2 regions of the Micromonospora sp. NBRC 107095 genome follow, and region 1 is predicted to be linked to the other one. Evidence: riboswitches for the same ligand, from Rfam matches in the RefSeq annotation. Region 1 holds a riboswitch; the other holds the start of a gene.
What was found. A riboswitch is a leader RNA that binds a small molecule or an ion and turns the genes downstream of it on or off. The one in region 1 is predicted to bind thiamine pyrophosphate.
Positions count from the first base shown of each region.

Region 1 (7,749 bases):
AGCAGCCCGGCCAGCGCGCTGAGCAGGGTGCTCTTGCCGGCCCCCGAGGGCCCGAGCAGCAGCACCCGTTCCCCGACCTCGATCCGCAGGTCGACCCCGCGCAGCGCCCAGGCCCGCCGCCCGGCGTGCCGCCACCCGAACCCCCGCAACACCACAGCGCCCACCGAACCCCCCAGCCCTCCGCTCCCACCCACCCCCAGACCCCACCCCACCCCACCCCCGGCCCCACCCCACGGCCCGGCCGATTGATCATGAGGTTGGCGGGGGTTTCAGAGATCCATTCCACCGCCAACCTCATGATCAACGAGGATCGGTGCGGCGCGGGTGGGGTTAGATCAGGGCGCGGTCCCGGCCTGCCGGGAAGCGGTCCAGGACGCCGGTGTTGGCCAGGGCCTTGGTCAGCAGCCAGCCGCCCGCTCCTGCGATGACGGTGGCGCTGACGACGGTGAGCAGCGCGTACGGGATGCGGTAGTCGGCCAGCGCGTAGTCGACGTTCCAGACGAAGAAGTCGAACAGCGCGGCGCTGACACCGGTCAGCGCGCCGGCGAACACGGCTGTCGGCAGCCGGAACGACCGGTAGCGGAAGGCGGCGAAGGCCAGCTCGGCGCCGATGCCCTGCACGATCCCCTGCGGGATCACCGTGCCGGCCCACTGGCTGCCCAGCAGCGCGGACAGGACCGCGGCCACGGTCTCGCAGTAGAGCGCGGCACCGGGCTTGCGGATGACCAGCCCACCGATCACCGCCGGCATCAACCAGACGCCGTAGAGCAGCGTCTGCGCCGGCGGGAAGAAGGCGAACGCACCCTCGGTGGCGCTCCAGACCAGGCCCCAGGCCCAGAAGATGACGCCGAAGGCGACCGCGATCACCGAGGCGACCACGATGTCGATGGTGCGCCAACGGTTGGTGGTGTTGTCCATGATTGCTCCCAGTTCAACGAAGAGAACCAGGAGAAGACGCACGCCGCGTCCGGTGGCACCGGACTGCGGCGCGGCTGGAGGTCGACCGAACTCCCTGCGCTGGCATTACCCAGATCAGGTTCGAGGGTCTGCGGGCGTACCCACACTCTCAGCGCTGTGCGCTCCCCTGTCGGATATGAAGTTGTCTCGGTGACGCTAACACCGACCCGGGTCGTGGGCCCAGCAGGGCATGCGCTGACCTGCGGGAGCGGCCGGCCCACCGCCTTCTGGGTACGCTTCCGATCATGCGGGTAGATGCGCGAGGCCTCACGTTCGACGTGACAGTCGACGGTCCACCGGACGGCGTACCCGTCCTGCTGCTGCACGGCTTCCCTCAGCACAGCGGTGAGTGGGACGACGTGGTGCCGCGGCTGCACCCGGGTGGGCTGCGCACGTACGCGCTGGACCAGCGCGGCTACTCGCCCGGTGCCCGGCCCACGGCGGTGGCCGACTACCGCATCCCCGAACTCGTCGGCGACGTGGTGGCGGTGCTCGACGCGCTGGAGCTGGACGCCGTGCACCTGGTCGGCCACGACTGGGGCGCGGTGGTGGCGTGGGCGGTCGCCGCCCGGCACCCCGACCGGGTGCACACGCTGACCGCGGTGTCCGTGCCGCATCCGGCGGCGATGGCGCACGCGCTGACCACCGACAGCGGACAGAAGGCCCGCTCGTCGTACATGGCGTTGTTCCGCAAGCCGGACACGGCGGAGAAGGTGCTGCTGGCGTGGCACGCCGCCGCGCTGCGCAAACTGCTCGGCGGGGTGGGCGACGCGTCCCGGGTGAACAGGTACGCCGACCCGATGCGCGAGCCGGGAGCGCTCACGGCGGCCCTGAACTGGTACCGGGCGATGTCCCGCGCCGACCTGGCCGGTGTCGGCCCGGTCACGGTGCCCACCACGTATGTCTGGAGTGACCGGGACGTCGCCATCGGCCGGACCGCCGCCGAGGCGTGCGCGGCGAACGTCACCGGGGACTACCGGTTCGTGCAGCTGTCCGGGGTGAGTCACTGGATCCCGGACGAGGCGCCGGCCCCACTCGCCGAGGCGATCCTGGCCCGGGCCGGCTAAGTGGCAGGCAATCGAACGACGGAGGACGTATGACGGTGAGTGCCGAGGACTACCTGGCCGTGGTGACCGAGACGATCGGCCGGGTGGCCGCCAGCCAGCGGGAGGCGGTGGGGCGGGCCGCCGACCTGATCGCCGAGGCGGTCCGGGCCGACGGCGTGGTGCACGCGTTCGGCACCGGGCACTCGGAGGCCCTCGCGATGGAGATCGCCGGGCGGGCGGGTGGTCTGGTGCCGACCAACCGGATCGCGCTACGCGACCTGGTGCTGATCGGTGGCGAGCCGGCGGAACGGCTCGGCCCGCTGCTGGAACGGGACCCGGCCATCGCGCACCGCCTCTACGAGCTGGCCCCGGTGCGCCCCACCGACGTCTTCGTGCTCGCCTCGAACTCCGGGGTCAACGGCGCGATGGTGGAGTTCGCCACGCTGGTGAAGGAGCACGGTCACGGGCTGGTGGCGATCACCTCGGCGCAGCACTCCGGTCGGATGACGTCCCGGCACCCGTCGGGGCGCAAGCTGAGCGACCTCGCCGACGTGGTGCTCGACAACGGCGCCCCGTACGGCGACGCGACGCTGCCCCTGCCCGGCGGTGGCGCGGTCGGCGCGGTCTCCTCGATCACCGCGGCGTTGCTGGCGCAGCAGGTGACGGTGGAGGTCGTGGCGCGGTTGCTGGCGGCGGGGCAGCGGCCCCCGGTCTACCTGTCGGCGAACATCCCCGACGGCGACGCGCACAACAACGAGCTGGAAGCCCGGTACGCGGGCCGCATCCGACGCGGGTCCTGACGTTGCCACAGTATGAACGGCGGATGTCGTGAACTTGTTTCGCGCTCGGCCGGGTGGGGCATTGGCGTTGCTGCCGGCGGCCGGGACCGCCGGCAGTAGCGTCTCACCGGAGGTAGCGCGTGTCCAAGGAGACCGAGAAGCAGCGTTGGCAGCGCAACTTCGCCGACCTGCTGCAGGAGTTGCGGGTCGCTCAGACCGGTGTTCAGATCCTCTTCGCCTTCCTGCTCACCCTGCCGTTCAGTAACGGGTTCACCAGGACCAGCGAGTTCCAACGCGACGTGTACATCGTGGCGTTGCTCGCGGCGGCCGCCGCCACCGCGATGATCATCTCGCCGGTGGCGTTCCACCGGGCGCTCTTCCGGCAGGGGCGTAAGCCGGAACTGGTGCGGTTCGCCCACCGGATGGCCACCGGCGGTCTCGCCTTCATGCTGATCGCGATGGTCAGCGCCGTCCTGCTGATCACCGACTTCGTGTTGGACCGGCCGATCGCCTTCCTGCTCAGCGCCCTGACCGGGCTGTGGTTCCTCACCTTCTGGATGATCCTGCCGTTCGCCCGGCGCAACTGGGGTGAGGACGACATCGACGACGATGACGACGACCCGGACACGATCAACGGCCGCTGACCCCCGCCGATCCGCACGCAGCGCTACCCCCGGGTAACAACCGGGGGTAGCGTGACGGTAGTCGCACCCGTCGACGCAGCCGCACCGAACTTCGAGGGGGCAGCCGTGACCACGACGCAGAACGGCCGACCGGCACCGGACGGCCCCGACTCCGAAGCCACCGCCCAGGCGGCGGCGCCACTGCCCGCGGAAGCCGGACAGGTCACTGAGAAGGAAGCCCGGCAGGTCGCCGAAGCCGCCCGAGAGTCCACCTGGGACCGACCCAGCTTCGGCAAGGAGTTGTTCCTCGGCCGGTTCCGGCTCGACCTGATCGACCCGTGGCCCCGATCCGACCCGGACGACGTGGCCCGGGCGGAGGAGTTCCTCGGTCGGTTCCGCGCCTTCCTGGCCTCCGAGGTGGACGGCGCCGCCATCGAACGGGACGGCTCCATTCCCGACTCGGTGTTCCACGGCCTGGCTGACCTCGGCGCGTTCGGCATGAAGATCGACCGGAAGTACGGCGGGCTCGGGCTGAGCAACCTGCACTACTGCCGGGCGCTCATGCTGGCCGGCTCGGTCAGCCCGGCCATCGGCGCGCTGCTCTCGGCCCACCAGTCGATCGGTGTGCCACAGCCACTGAAGATGTTCGGCACCGCCGAGCAGAAGCAGCGCTTCCTGCCCCGGCTCGCGGCCGGTGAGGTGTCCGCGTTCCTGCTCACCGAGCCCGACGTCGGCTCCGACCCGGCCCGGCTGGCCACCGTCGCCGAGCCGACCGAGGACGGCACGGGTTACCGGCTCAACGGGGTGAAGCTCTGGGCCACCAACGGCATCGTGGCGACCCTGCTGGTGGTGATGGCCCGGGTGCCCGCCACGGAGGGCCGCCGGGGCGGGATCACCGCGTTCGTGGTGGACGGCGACACGCCGGGCATCACCGTCGAGCGGCGCAACGAGTTCATCGGTCTGCGCGGCCTGGAGAACAGCCTGACCCGGTTCCACGACGTGTTCGTGCCCGCCGAGAACGTCATCGGCGGTGAGGGCAAGGGGCTGAAGATCGCCCTGACCACCCTGAACACCGGCCGGCTCTCACTGCCGGCGATGTGCGTGGGGGCCGGCAAGTGGGCGTTGAACGTGGCCCGTGGGTGGGCCGCCGACCGGGTCCAGTGGGGTCGACCGGTGGGCGAGCACGAAGCGGTCGCGCAGAAACTGTCCTTCATCGCCGCCACCACGTACGGCATGGAGACCATGCTCGACCTCTGCTGCCTGCTCGCCGACGACGACCGCAACGACATCCGGATCGAAGCGGCGCTGGTCAAGCTGTACGCCAGCGAGATGGCCTGGAAGATCGCCGACGAGCTGGTCCAGATCCGGGGCGGGCGCGGCTACGAGACGGCCGACTCGCTGGCCGCCCGTGGCGAACGCCCGGCCGCCGTCGAGCAGATGCTGCGCGACCTGCGGATCAACCGGATCTTCGAGGGCTCCACCGAGATCATGCACCTGCTGATCGCGCGGGAGGCGGTCGACGCCCACCTGTCGGTGGCCGGCGACATCATCGATCCGGACGCGGGCCTGGGCCGCAAGGCCCGAGCCGGCGCGCGGGCGGGCGCCTTCTACGCGAAGTGGCTGCCCACCCTCGCCGTGGGCCGGGGGCAGACCCCCTCGGCGTACGCCGAGTTCGCCCCGCTCGCCGCGCACCTGCGCCAGGTGGAGCGTTCCTCGCGCAAGCTGGCCCGGTCGACGTTCTACGCGATGTCCCGCTGGCAGGGAAAGATGGAGCGTAAGCAGGCGTTCCTCGGCCGGGTAGTGGACATCGGCGCCGAGTTGTTCGCGATGTCAGCGGTCTGCGTCCGGGCCACCGCCGAACGGGACAGCCGACCGGAGAACGTCGAGCTGGCCGACCTGTTCTGCCGGCAGGCGCGGGTGCGGGTCGACGCCCTGTTCGCCGCGCTCTGGGACAACACCGACTCGGTCGACACCGCCGCCGCGAAGCGCATCCTCGCCGGCCGTTACGCGGGCCTGGAGGAGGGTGTGCTCACCCCGTCCGAGGAGTTGCCCTGGGTGGCCCGCTGGTCGCCCGGCCCGTCCACCGCCGAGGACGTCCGTCGCCGCATCCCACCCAAGCCCTGACCCCCGCGTCACAGACGCGCGGGCCGGCGGGCTTGATCAACTCCGGATCGTCGAGGTGTCGGCATCCGGCAGCCCCGATACCCCCACCTCGCCGTTGACCCGGCGGCGGTCAGCGGGAGACCGCCCAGGCCAGCACGCCGGCCAGGATCAGACCATTGAGCCCGGCCAGGGCGAGGTACGCCGCAGGCGGGATCTTCTTGCCCCGACGGACGAAGGAGACCAGGACGGCGGCGTAGCCGAGCAGCAGGACGGCGATGACGACGAGGAAGTAGAACACCCGAAGACCTTAGCGGCCCCGGCCGCGCAGGCCGAGTTGGCGCAGCTCCAAGGCGGCCAGGGCGTCGACAGTCGCGTCGTCGCCGCGACGCCACGCCTCGGCGACGTCCGGGCCGATCCGGGTCAACTGGCCCAGCGGCCGGGTGGCCAGCGCGCGCAGGGCGAGCAGGTCCCGGCCGGCCGGCCCGGCGGCCAGCTTCGCCGCCGACCCGGCCCGGCGCATCCAGCGGACCCGCAACGGCAGCCAACCGAGGAGCACGATGCCGAGCGGGAAGATCAGCACCGCGATGGCCAGGGCGAGGGCCAACTGGTCGACCAGGTGCTGCTGGTCGCGCCCGGCGTCGGCGAGCGATCGGGCGGCGTCGGCGGCACGTTGGAACGGGGCGGTGAGTTCGTCGCCCACCAGCGGCACCCGGCCGACCTTGCTGCCGGCGTCGCCCAGGTTGTCGGCGAGGCCACTACCGGCGCCCTCCAGCTTCTGCCCCGGTACGGCGAGCTTCTGCACCAGGTCGTGCAGCCACAGCGCGCCGCGGATCGCCGCGTACACCCAGACGACGACGAGCAGGTCGGTGAGCACCTGACGGGCGGCGGTCGGAAACCGATCGGCATAGATTTTCACGCCGGTCAGCGTGCCACGAACGTCCCGCTCCGTGCAGCAGTGATGTGAGCCCGGCACGCGACCGGCCGCCGACGGCACCGGAGCGTCGCGCCAGCGGCGGCGCCGCTGGTCAGCGCGGGCAGGTCGGGCAGGTGCCGAAGATCTCCAGGGTGTGGCTGACGTCGGCGTAGCCGTGCTGCGCGGCGACCCGGTCGGCCCAGCTCTCCACGGCCGGGCCGGCCACCTCGACGGTACGACCGCAGACCCGGCAGACCAGGTGGTGGTGGTGCCCCTCGCTGCACCGGCGGTAGAGGTGTTCGCCGCCCGGCGGACGCATCACGTCGATCTCACCCGCGTCGGCCAACCCCTGCAGGGTGCGGTAGACGGTGGTCAGGCCGACCCGCTCGCCGCGCTGGCGCAACATCGCGTGCAGGTCCTGAGCGCTGTGGAAGCCTTCCATCTCGCCCAGCAGCGCGCTCACCGCCGAGCGTTGCCGGGTGTTGCGCACCGCGGCGCCGCTCTCGCTCATGATCCCTCCCCGGCGTGGCTGACCGCGTCCGCCACGATGTGCGCGACGTGTTCGTCGACCAGGCTGTAGGCGATCTCCCGACCTCGGCGGGAGCCGCGCACCACGCCCGCTCCGCGCAACACGCGCAGGTGCTGCGAGACCAGCGGTTGCGCGGCCCCGAGCTTCTCGACCAGCTCGTGTACGCACCGCTCGCCGCCGGCCAGCTCACTGACGATGGCCAGCCGGATGGGCGCGGACAGGGCCCGGAGCAACTCGCTGGCCCCGTCGAATCCGTCGTAGCCCGTTGCGCTGGTCATCCTGCAACGGTAACCAATACCACCGACGTCCACCGAGCAGGCTCAGCTCAGCACGACCTCGTGCGGCTCCGGTGCCGGTACGGCGGTCGGCGTCGTGCGGCGGCGCACCACCCGCCAGACACCGCCCGCCACCGCCACCATCAGGAACGAGGCGATCGCCACCAGCACCACCGACGCGCCCGGCGCGGTGTCCGCGGTGGCCGCCACCCAGACACCCGAGCCGGCGGCGAACAACCCGAGCGCCATCGCGGCCGCCATCGTGCTGCGGAAACCCCTGGTGACCTGCTGCGCAGTGGCGACCGGCACCACCATCAGCGCGCTGATCAGCAGCACCCCGACGGCCCGCATGGCGATGGTCACGGTGACCGCCGTGGCGACCGCGATCAGCAGGTTCAGCGTGCGGACCGGGAGGCCGGAGACCCGGGCGTACTCCTCGTCGTGACTCACCGCGAAGAGCGCCGGCCGCAGCGCGATCATCGTGACCAGGATCGCCGCGCCGAGCACCGCGATGGTGGTCAGGT
Region 1 covers NZ_BSTU01000003.1:578,294-586,042, reverse strand. The annotation lists gene QSK15_RS19510 (ABC transporter ATP-binding protein) at 1-164, opposite strand, end outside; gene QSK15_RS19505 (ECF transporter S component) at 331-918, opposite strand; TPP riboswitch at 992-1,096, opposite strand; gene QSK15_RS19500 (alpha/beta fold hydrolase) at 1,203-2,024, shown strand; gene QSK15_RS19495 (sugar isomerase domain-containing protein) at 2,054-2,803, shown strand; gene QSK15_RS19490 (DUF6328 family protein) at 2,923-3,426, shown strand; gene QSK15_RS19485 (acyl-CoA dehydrogenase family protein) at 3,532-5,529, shown strand; gene QSK15_RS19480 (hypothetical protein) at 5,639-5,806, opposite strand; gene QSK15_RS19475 (hypothetical protein) at 5,816-6,424, opposite strand; gene QSK15_RS19470 (Fur family transcriptional regulator) at 6,534-6,932, opposite strand; gene QSK15_RS19465 (ArsR/SmtB family transcription factor) at 6,929-7,228, opposite strand; gene QSK15_RS19460 (metal ABC transporter permease) at 7,271-7,749, opposite strand, start outside.

Region 2 (7,749 bases), on a different contig from region 1:
CCGGTGTCGGACAACGAGCCCGAGCGGGAGAACGGCCGCCGGTCGTTGCGCTCCAGCGGCCGACACCACCGCGACTGACTGATCGACTCGGGTTCATTGACTCCGGGCTGACACAGTCACCCGGACGACCCGACATTTATGAACCCGAGTCGATCAACCCACGGCACCCCGCGCACCGGACCACTGACGGCCCGGCCCGGTGGGCAGGTCAGGCGAGCGGGAGGTAGACCCGGCTACCGCCGGAGATGAACTCGTCCGACTTGTCCTTCATGCCGCGCGCCGCGTACTCCTTGAGCTCTTGGGTGATCTTCATGGAGCAGAACTTCGGGCCACACATCGAGCAGAAGTGCGCGGTCTTCGCCGGCTCGGCGGGCAGGGTCGCGTCGTGGTACGAGCGGGCCGTCTCCGGGTCCAGCGAGAGGTTGAACTGGTCCTCCCAGCGGAACTCGAACCGCGCCTTCGACAGGGCGTCGTCCCAGGCCTGCGCGCCGGGATGCCCCTTGGCCAGGTCCGCCGCGTGGGCCGCGATCTTGTACGCGATCACGCCCGCCTTCACGTCGTCCCGGTCCGGCAGGCCGAGGTGCTCCTTCGGCGTGACGTAGCAGAGCATCGCGGTGCCGAACATGCCGATCATCGCGGCGCCGATCGCCGAGGTGATGTGGTCGTACGCCGGCGCGATGTCGGTGGTCAACGGACCGAGCGTGTAGAAGGGCGCCTCGTGGCACCACTCCTGCTGAAGGTCCACGTTCTCCTTGATCTTGTGCATCGGTACGTGACCGGGGCCCTCGATCATCACCTGGACGTCGTGCTCCCAGGCGACCTTCGTCAGCTCGCCGAGGGTACGCAGCTCGGCGAACTGCGCCTCGTCGTTGGCGTCGGCGATGGAGCCTGGGCGCAACCCGTCGCCGAGGGAGAACGTCACGTCGTACTTCGCGAGCAGCGCGCACAACTCCTCGAAGTAGGTGTAGAGGAAGTTCTCCTCGTGATGTGCCAGGCACCACGCGGCCATGATCGAACCGCCACGGGACACGATCCCGGTCACCCGGTTCACGGCCAGCGGTACGTACGGCAGGAGCACACCGGCGTGCACAGTCATGTAGTCCACGCCCTGCTCGGCCTGCTCGATCACGGTCTCCCGGAACACCTCCCAGTTCAACTTCACCGGGTCGCCGCCGACCTTCTCCAACGCCTGGTAGATCGGCACGGTTCCGATCGGCACCGGGGAGTTCCGCACGATCGCCTCCCGGGTCTCGTGGATGCGCTTGCCGGTGGACAGGTCCATCACGGTGTCCGCGCCCCAGCGGGTGGCCCAGGTCAGCTTCTCCACCTCCTCGGCAACCGACGAGCTGACCGCCGAGGTGCCGATGTTGGCGTTCACCTTGACCAGGAACGCCTTTCCGATGATCGCCGGCTCGCACTCCGGGTGGTTGACGTTGAGCGGGAGCACCGCCCGTCCGGCGGCGATCTCGGACCGAACGAGTTCCGGGTCGACGTTCTCCCGGATCGCCACGAACTCCATCTCCGGCGTCACCACACCGGCCCGCGCGTACGCGAGCTGCGTCGGCCGGCGACCGTCCACACCGGCCAGCGGGGTGCCCGGCCCCCGTACCGGCGCCACATCACCCCGCTCGGCGATCCACGGCCCCCGCAACGGCGGCAGCCCCACCTCCGGGTCCGAACCAGGACCCGACGTGTCGTAGAGCCGCACCGGTGGCAGATCCCCGGTCAACCCCACCTCCGCGAACGGCACCCGGACATCCGGCCGCGAACCCTCGACGTACACCTTGCCTCGTGCGTGCATGACAGCCTCCTGGTGATCAGGCGGACCAGCCGAAGTGGTTCAGCGGCCCGCGCCCCGCGCCCAGCTCCCAGCCCCGCGCGCCGGTCAGCGCACGGAGCACGTACTCCTTGGCGGCCCTCACGGCGACCGGCACCGCGTCGCCCCGACCGAGCCGCACCGCGATGGCCGCGGAGAACGAACACCCCGTGCCGTGGGTGTGCCGGGTGCTCACCCGGGGCCCGCGCAACACTGTGGTGACCCCCGCGCCGTGCAGCACGTCGACCGCCTCGCCCCCGTCGAGGTCACCGCCCGTGACCACCACGTACTCCGGGCCGCCGGCCGCCAGAGCCTCGGCGGCCACGACCATCGCGGCCACGTCGTCCACCGGACGTCCGGTGATCGCCGCCGCCTCCGCGCAGTTCGGGGTCGCCACCCGGGCGTACGGCAACAGCCGCTCCACCGCGCCCACCACGCCGAGCCGGTGACCACTCGTGGCGACCAGCACCGGATCGACGACGAGTTGCGGCAAGCGGCCGTCCCGGGCCGCCTCGGCCACCACGTCAGCGATCGCCGGGGTGCCGAGCATCCCCGTCTTCACCGCGGCGACGGTGAAATCGGTGAGCACGCTGTCCAACTGCTCGGTGACAGTGCGCGGAGGCAGCGGCAGTACCGCGTCGACACCCCGGGTGTTCTGCGCGGTGACCGCCGTGAGGACGCTGGCGCCGTACGCGCCCAGCGCGGCGAAGACCTTCAGGTCGGCCTGGATGCCGGCACCGCCGCCGGAGTCCGAGCCGGCGATGGTGAGGATCGTGCTCGGGGTCATTTTCCTGAGTTTCTGGTTTGGGGGTGTGGCGGGTCGTGGTTGGTTGCTGCTTGGGGCTGCGGCCGACCGTGCCCACTCCGGGCGGTCAGGCTTGATCCCTGCGTGGGCACGGTCGGCCGCAGCCCTGACGTGGAGGCCCGGGTGACCCCGCGCCGGGCTTGGGCCAGCTCAGGGGTGACCCCGTGCCGGGTTTGGGTCAGCTCCGGGGTGACCGCCTCTTGGAAGGCTCTGGTGAGGGTGGTGGCTGTTTCGGTGGGGTCTGGGGATCGCATGAGTGCGCCCAGCACCGCTACTCCGGCGGCTCCCGCTTGGACGCAGGCGGTTACCTGGTCTGGGGTTTCGATGCCGCCCAGTGCCAGCACGGGCACGTTGCTGACCTCGACCAGCCTTTGCAGGCCGTCCGGTCCCAGGGGTGGGCCGTAACCCGGTTTTGTCCTTGTGGGGTGGACCGGGGAGACGGTGGCGTAGTGCTCGGTGGTGAGGCGGGTCAGCTCGGTCTGGTTGTGGCAGGAGCGACCGACCAGTTGGTGGGGTGGCGGCGGGTACGGGCCGGCGGCGGGCAGGTGCACGGCGTCGCCGCCGAGCGGGTCCGGGCCGGCCACGACGAGGGTTCCGCCGACGTCGGCGAGGATCGCCCGCAGGTCGGTGGCGAGGGCGGCACGTTCGGCACGGGGCAGGTCCTTCTCCCGCAGTACCACCCAGCGCACTCCCCCGGCCGCCGCCGCGGCCACGACCCGGTCGAGCCCGCCCCGTGCGACGAGCCGATCGGTCAACACGACGACCCCGGACGGCGCTGTCACAGCTCGGGTCTTCCCTCGTCGGGGGTGGAGGCGAGCGCGTGGAAACGGCGCTCGATCCGGCCGGCCCCGGCGGCCAGCCGGCCCGCCTCGACCGCGTACCGCATCGCCGTGGCCATCGCCACCGGGTCGGCGGCCCGGGTGACGGCACTCGCCAGCAGCACCCCGTCACAGCCCAGCTCCATCGCCAGCGCCGCGTCGGACGCGGTGCCGATGCCAGCGTCGAGGATCACCGGCACGTCGACACCCTGCCGGATGAGCCGGATGTGGTGCGGGTTGCCGACGCCGAGCCCCGAACCGATCGGCGAGCCGGCCGGCATCACCGCGGCGCAGCCCACGTCGGCGAGGCGGCGGGCGAGCACCGGGTCGTCGCTGGTGTACGGCAGAACGGTGAAGCCGTCGGCGACCAACTCCTCGGCGGCGCGGAGCAGTTCCACCCCGTCGGGCAGGAGCGTCCGCTCGTCGCCGATCACCTCCAGCTTGACCCAGTTGGTGTCGAACGCGTCCCGGGCCAGCCGGGCCACCTTCACCGCCTCGGTCGCGGTGTGGCAGCCGGCGGTGTTGGGCAGCAGGCGTACGCCGCACCGGTCCAGCAGTTCCAGCAGGCCACCGGTGGAGCCCGGCGCGGTGCCCACCCGCCGCAACGCCAGGGTGACCAGCTCGGTCCCGGACGCCCGGATCGCCTGCTCCAACACGTGCAAGTTCGCGGCGCCGCCGGTGCCGAGGATCAACCGTGAGGTGAAGGTCTCCCCACCCAGCTCGAATGGCACGCCGCTCACCCGCCCTGCGCCGCGGTGAGCACCTCGACCCGGTCACCGTCGCGCAGCGCCCGGGCCGGCCAGCCGGTGCGCGGCACCACCTCGCCGTTAACCGCGACCGCCACCCCCCGTGGGTGCGGCACGATGTCGCCGACCAGGTCCGCCACTGACGCGCCGGCGGGAACGCTGCGCCCGGCCCCGTTCACCGTCAACTCCACGGGTTCCCCTCCATCGTCGGTTCAGGTCCGCCCACGACGGCACCGGTCGGACCGAAGCGGTCCGCCCGCAAGGGCGTGAGCAGTGGGTCGGGTCCGCCGCCGAGCACCAGGTCGGCGATCAGGTCGGCGGTGATCGGGGTGAGCACGATGCCGTGCCGGTGATGCCCGGTGGCGGCCAGCACGTCCGGCCGGTCGGGCAGCGGGCCGAGGATCGGCGCGTTGTCCGGGGTGCCCGGGCGCAGCCCGGCGACCGCCTCGACCAGGTCGTACTCGGCCAGTTCGGGCAGCAGGTCGACCCCGGCGCGCAGCAGCCGCTGCACCGCGCCGGCGGTGACAGTGGTGTCCGACCGCTCCTCGACCGTCGCGCCGAGCACCACCTCACCGTCGGCGCGGGGCACCAGGTAGACGTGCTCGCCGTCGGCGTACCCCCGGATCACGTGCCGGAAGCCCGGCGCGAGGCCGTCGGGCGCGCGAAGCCGGAGGATCTGACCCTTCACCGGCCGCACGGGCAGGCCGGTGAGCGCGGCGGCCCCACAGCCGGCGGCGACCACCGTGACACCGGCGTCCAGATCGGACAGCCGTCGGACCGGTTGTGGCACGAGCACCACGCCGGCCCGCTGCGCGGCCGTGCGCAGCGCCGGCACCAGCAGCCGAGGGTCAACCTGGTGGTCGGTGGGCGCGAGCGCGCCGCCGCGCACCCGCGGGGCGAGCGCCGGCTCGCGGTCGCGCAGCTCGCTGGGGCGCAGCGGCGTCACCGGCAGGCCCAACCCCTGCTGGTACGCCCAGAGCCGGCGCGCCTCGGCCAGGTCGTCGCCGGTGAGCCCGACCATCACTGTGCCCTCGGTCCGGTAGCCGATCCCGACTCCGGTCGTCTCGGTCAGCTCGGCGGCGAACGCCGGCCAGCGGGCGGCGGACGCCACCAGCAACGCGGTCAGCTGCCGTTCGCCGAAGTACGCCTCGGCGACCGGGGAGAGCATGCCGGCGGCCACCGACGACGCCCCCGAGCCGGGTGCGGGATCGTGCACCGCCACCCGCAGCCCCCGCGCGGCGCAGCGCCAGGCGATCGCCAGCCCGATCGGCCCCGCCCCCACCACTGCCACGTCCGGCCGGACCCGGTCGCTCGACGGCGCTGACGGGGACCGGCCGGTCAGCACGTCAGAGCCTCGATCAGCGCGGCGGTCGCCCGTGCCGGGTCGGCGGCGGCGGAGACGGCACCGACCACCGCCACCCCGTACGCCCCGGCGGCCCGCAGCGCCGGCACCCGGGCGGCGGTCACTCCACCGATCGCGATGACCGGCACGTCGACGGCGTCGACGACGGCACGTACGCCGGCGGGCCCGATGGGATCCGGCAGACCGGTCTTGGTGCTGGTGGTGTGGCACGGTCCGACGCCGAGGTAGGTGGCTCCCGCCGCGACGGCCTCGCCGGCGGGGCCCGGCGCGCGGGCGGTGGCGCCCAGCACGCCGGTGGGGCCGAGCACCCGGCGGGCGGCGGCGACCGGCAGGTCGTCGGCGCCGACGTGGCCACCGGCGGCGCCGACCGCCAGCGCCACGTGCAACCGGTCGTTGACCAGGCAGGACGCCCCGTACGAGGTGCAGAGCGTCAGCACCCGTCGGGCCAGGTCGTACGCCTCGCGGTCGGTGGCGGAATCCTCCACCCGGACCTGCACCACCAGCTCGGCACGGGCCGCGCTGAGGGCGGCCCGGACCACGGCGAGTGGGTCACACCCGGGTCGGGTGTCCGTGATGAGATGCAATCGTCCCAGGGACGGCACGGCAACGCTCCTCCCTGCGCCGGCATTACCCGGATCAGGTTCGACGGTCGGGGGCTGTCAGCCCCCCTCTCAGCCCGGTACACCGGGCTCCCGTGGGTTACTTGCGTGTCACCGTACGACAGATCCGCCGGCCTGCCAAGGCGCCGGGTCGGCGGCGGCCGGCGGGCCGGACCACAACAGAACGATCAAGATCCATGGGGCACTTCATGCGGTCCTGTTCGGAATGTCGCCTGCCGTTGCAGAACCGTTACCCGCCCGCATCTTGCCCGACATCGAGCCAGCCGAATTAATTTGTTCAGCGATTCGACAAAATGTCGGTGGGGGCACCCTGGCACGGCGTCACCACCGGCTCCATCAGGGACGGCCTTCGGCGAGCCGACTCCCGCGAGCTCTGTCACTACGACACAGGAGGCGGCGTGTCCCGTTCTCGTCGTGCCCGCGTACCCATCACCGCAACCCTGATCTCCCTGGCCATGGCCTCGACCACCCTGTTCGGCACGCCCGCCCAGGCGGCCGCCCAGGTCCCCCCACGGGATGCGAAAGCCGCAGCCCCGGTCAGCCAGGTGGCGCCAAAGGCGCCAAAGGCCGCAGCCGATCCCTACTCCGTCCTGATCTTCTCCAAGACCGCCGGCTTCCGGCACGACTCCATCCCCACCGGCATTGCCGCCATCCAACAGCTCGGCGCCGCCAACGGATTCACCGTTGACAACTCCGAGGACGGCGCGGCATTCAACGACGCCAACCTGGCGAAGTACAAGGCGGTGATCTGGCTCTCCACCACCGGTGACGTGCTCAACGCCGAGCAGCAGGCGGCGTTCGAGCGCTACGTGCAGGCCGGCGGTGGCTACGTCGGCATCCACGCCGCGTCGGACACCGAGTACAGCTGGGCCTGGTACGGCGACCTCGTCGGCGCGTACTTCGCCAACCACCCGCAGAACCAGCAGGCCACGGTCAAGGTCGAGGACCACGCCCACCCGTCCACTGCGGAACTGCCGGACCGCTGGTCCCGCTTCGACGAGTGGTACAACTACCAGACCAACCCTCGGCCGGACGTCCACGTGCTGGCCAGCCTCGACGAGAAGAGCTACACCGCCGGTGCCGGCGCGATGGGTGCCGACCACCCGATCGCCTGGTGTCAGGACTTCGACGGCGGCCGCTCCTGGTACACCGGAGGCGGACACACCCGGGAGTCGTACGCCGAGCCTGGCTTCCTCTCCCACCTGCTCGGCGGCATCCAGACCGCCGCCGGTGTGGTGGGCGCCGACTGTGGCGCCTCGAAGACCTCCAACTTCGAGAAGATCTCCCTGGACAGCAACACCAGCAACCCGATGGAGCTGGACATCGCCCCCGACGGGCGGGTCTTCTACATCGAGCGCGACGGTCGGGTGCAGATCATCAAGCCGGACACCGGCAACACCGTCACCGCCGTCGACCTGGACGTCTTCACCGGCAACGAGGACGGCCTGATCGGCATCCGGCTCGACCCGGACTTCGCCACCAACAAGTGGGTGTACCTGTACTACGCCCCGAACGACGGGGTCACCCGCAACCTGCTGTCCCGCTTCACGGTGACCGGTGACACCATCGACCCGGCCAGCG
Region 2 covers NZ_BSTU01000006.1:59,031-66,779, forward strand. The annotation lists gene QSK15_RS25925 (hypothetical protein) at 1-78, shown strand, start outside; gene thiC (phosphomethylpyrimidine synthase ThiC) at 209-1,801, opposite strand; gene thiD (bifunctional hydroxymethylpyrimidine kinase/phosphomethylpyrimidine kinase) at 1,818-2,603, opposite strand; gene QSK15_RS25940 (thiamine phosphate synthase) at 2,600-3,403, opposite strand; gene QSK15_RS25945 (thiazole synthase) at 3,400-4,179, opposite strand; gene thiS (sulfur carrier protein ThiS) at 4,176-4,376, opposite strand; gene thiO (glycine oxidase ThiO) at 4,367-5,530, opposite strand; gene thiE (thiamine phosphate synthase) at 5,524-6,150, opposite strand; TPP riboswitch at 6,145-6,254, opposite strand; gene QSK15_RS25965 (ThuA domain-containing protein) at 6,567-7,749, shown strand, end outside.
Region 2: another riboswitch for thiamine pyrophosphate. It lies ahead of thiE (thiamine phosphate synthase); the one in region 1 lies ahead of QSK15_RS19505 (ECF transporter S component).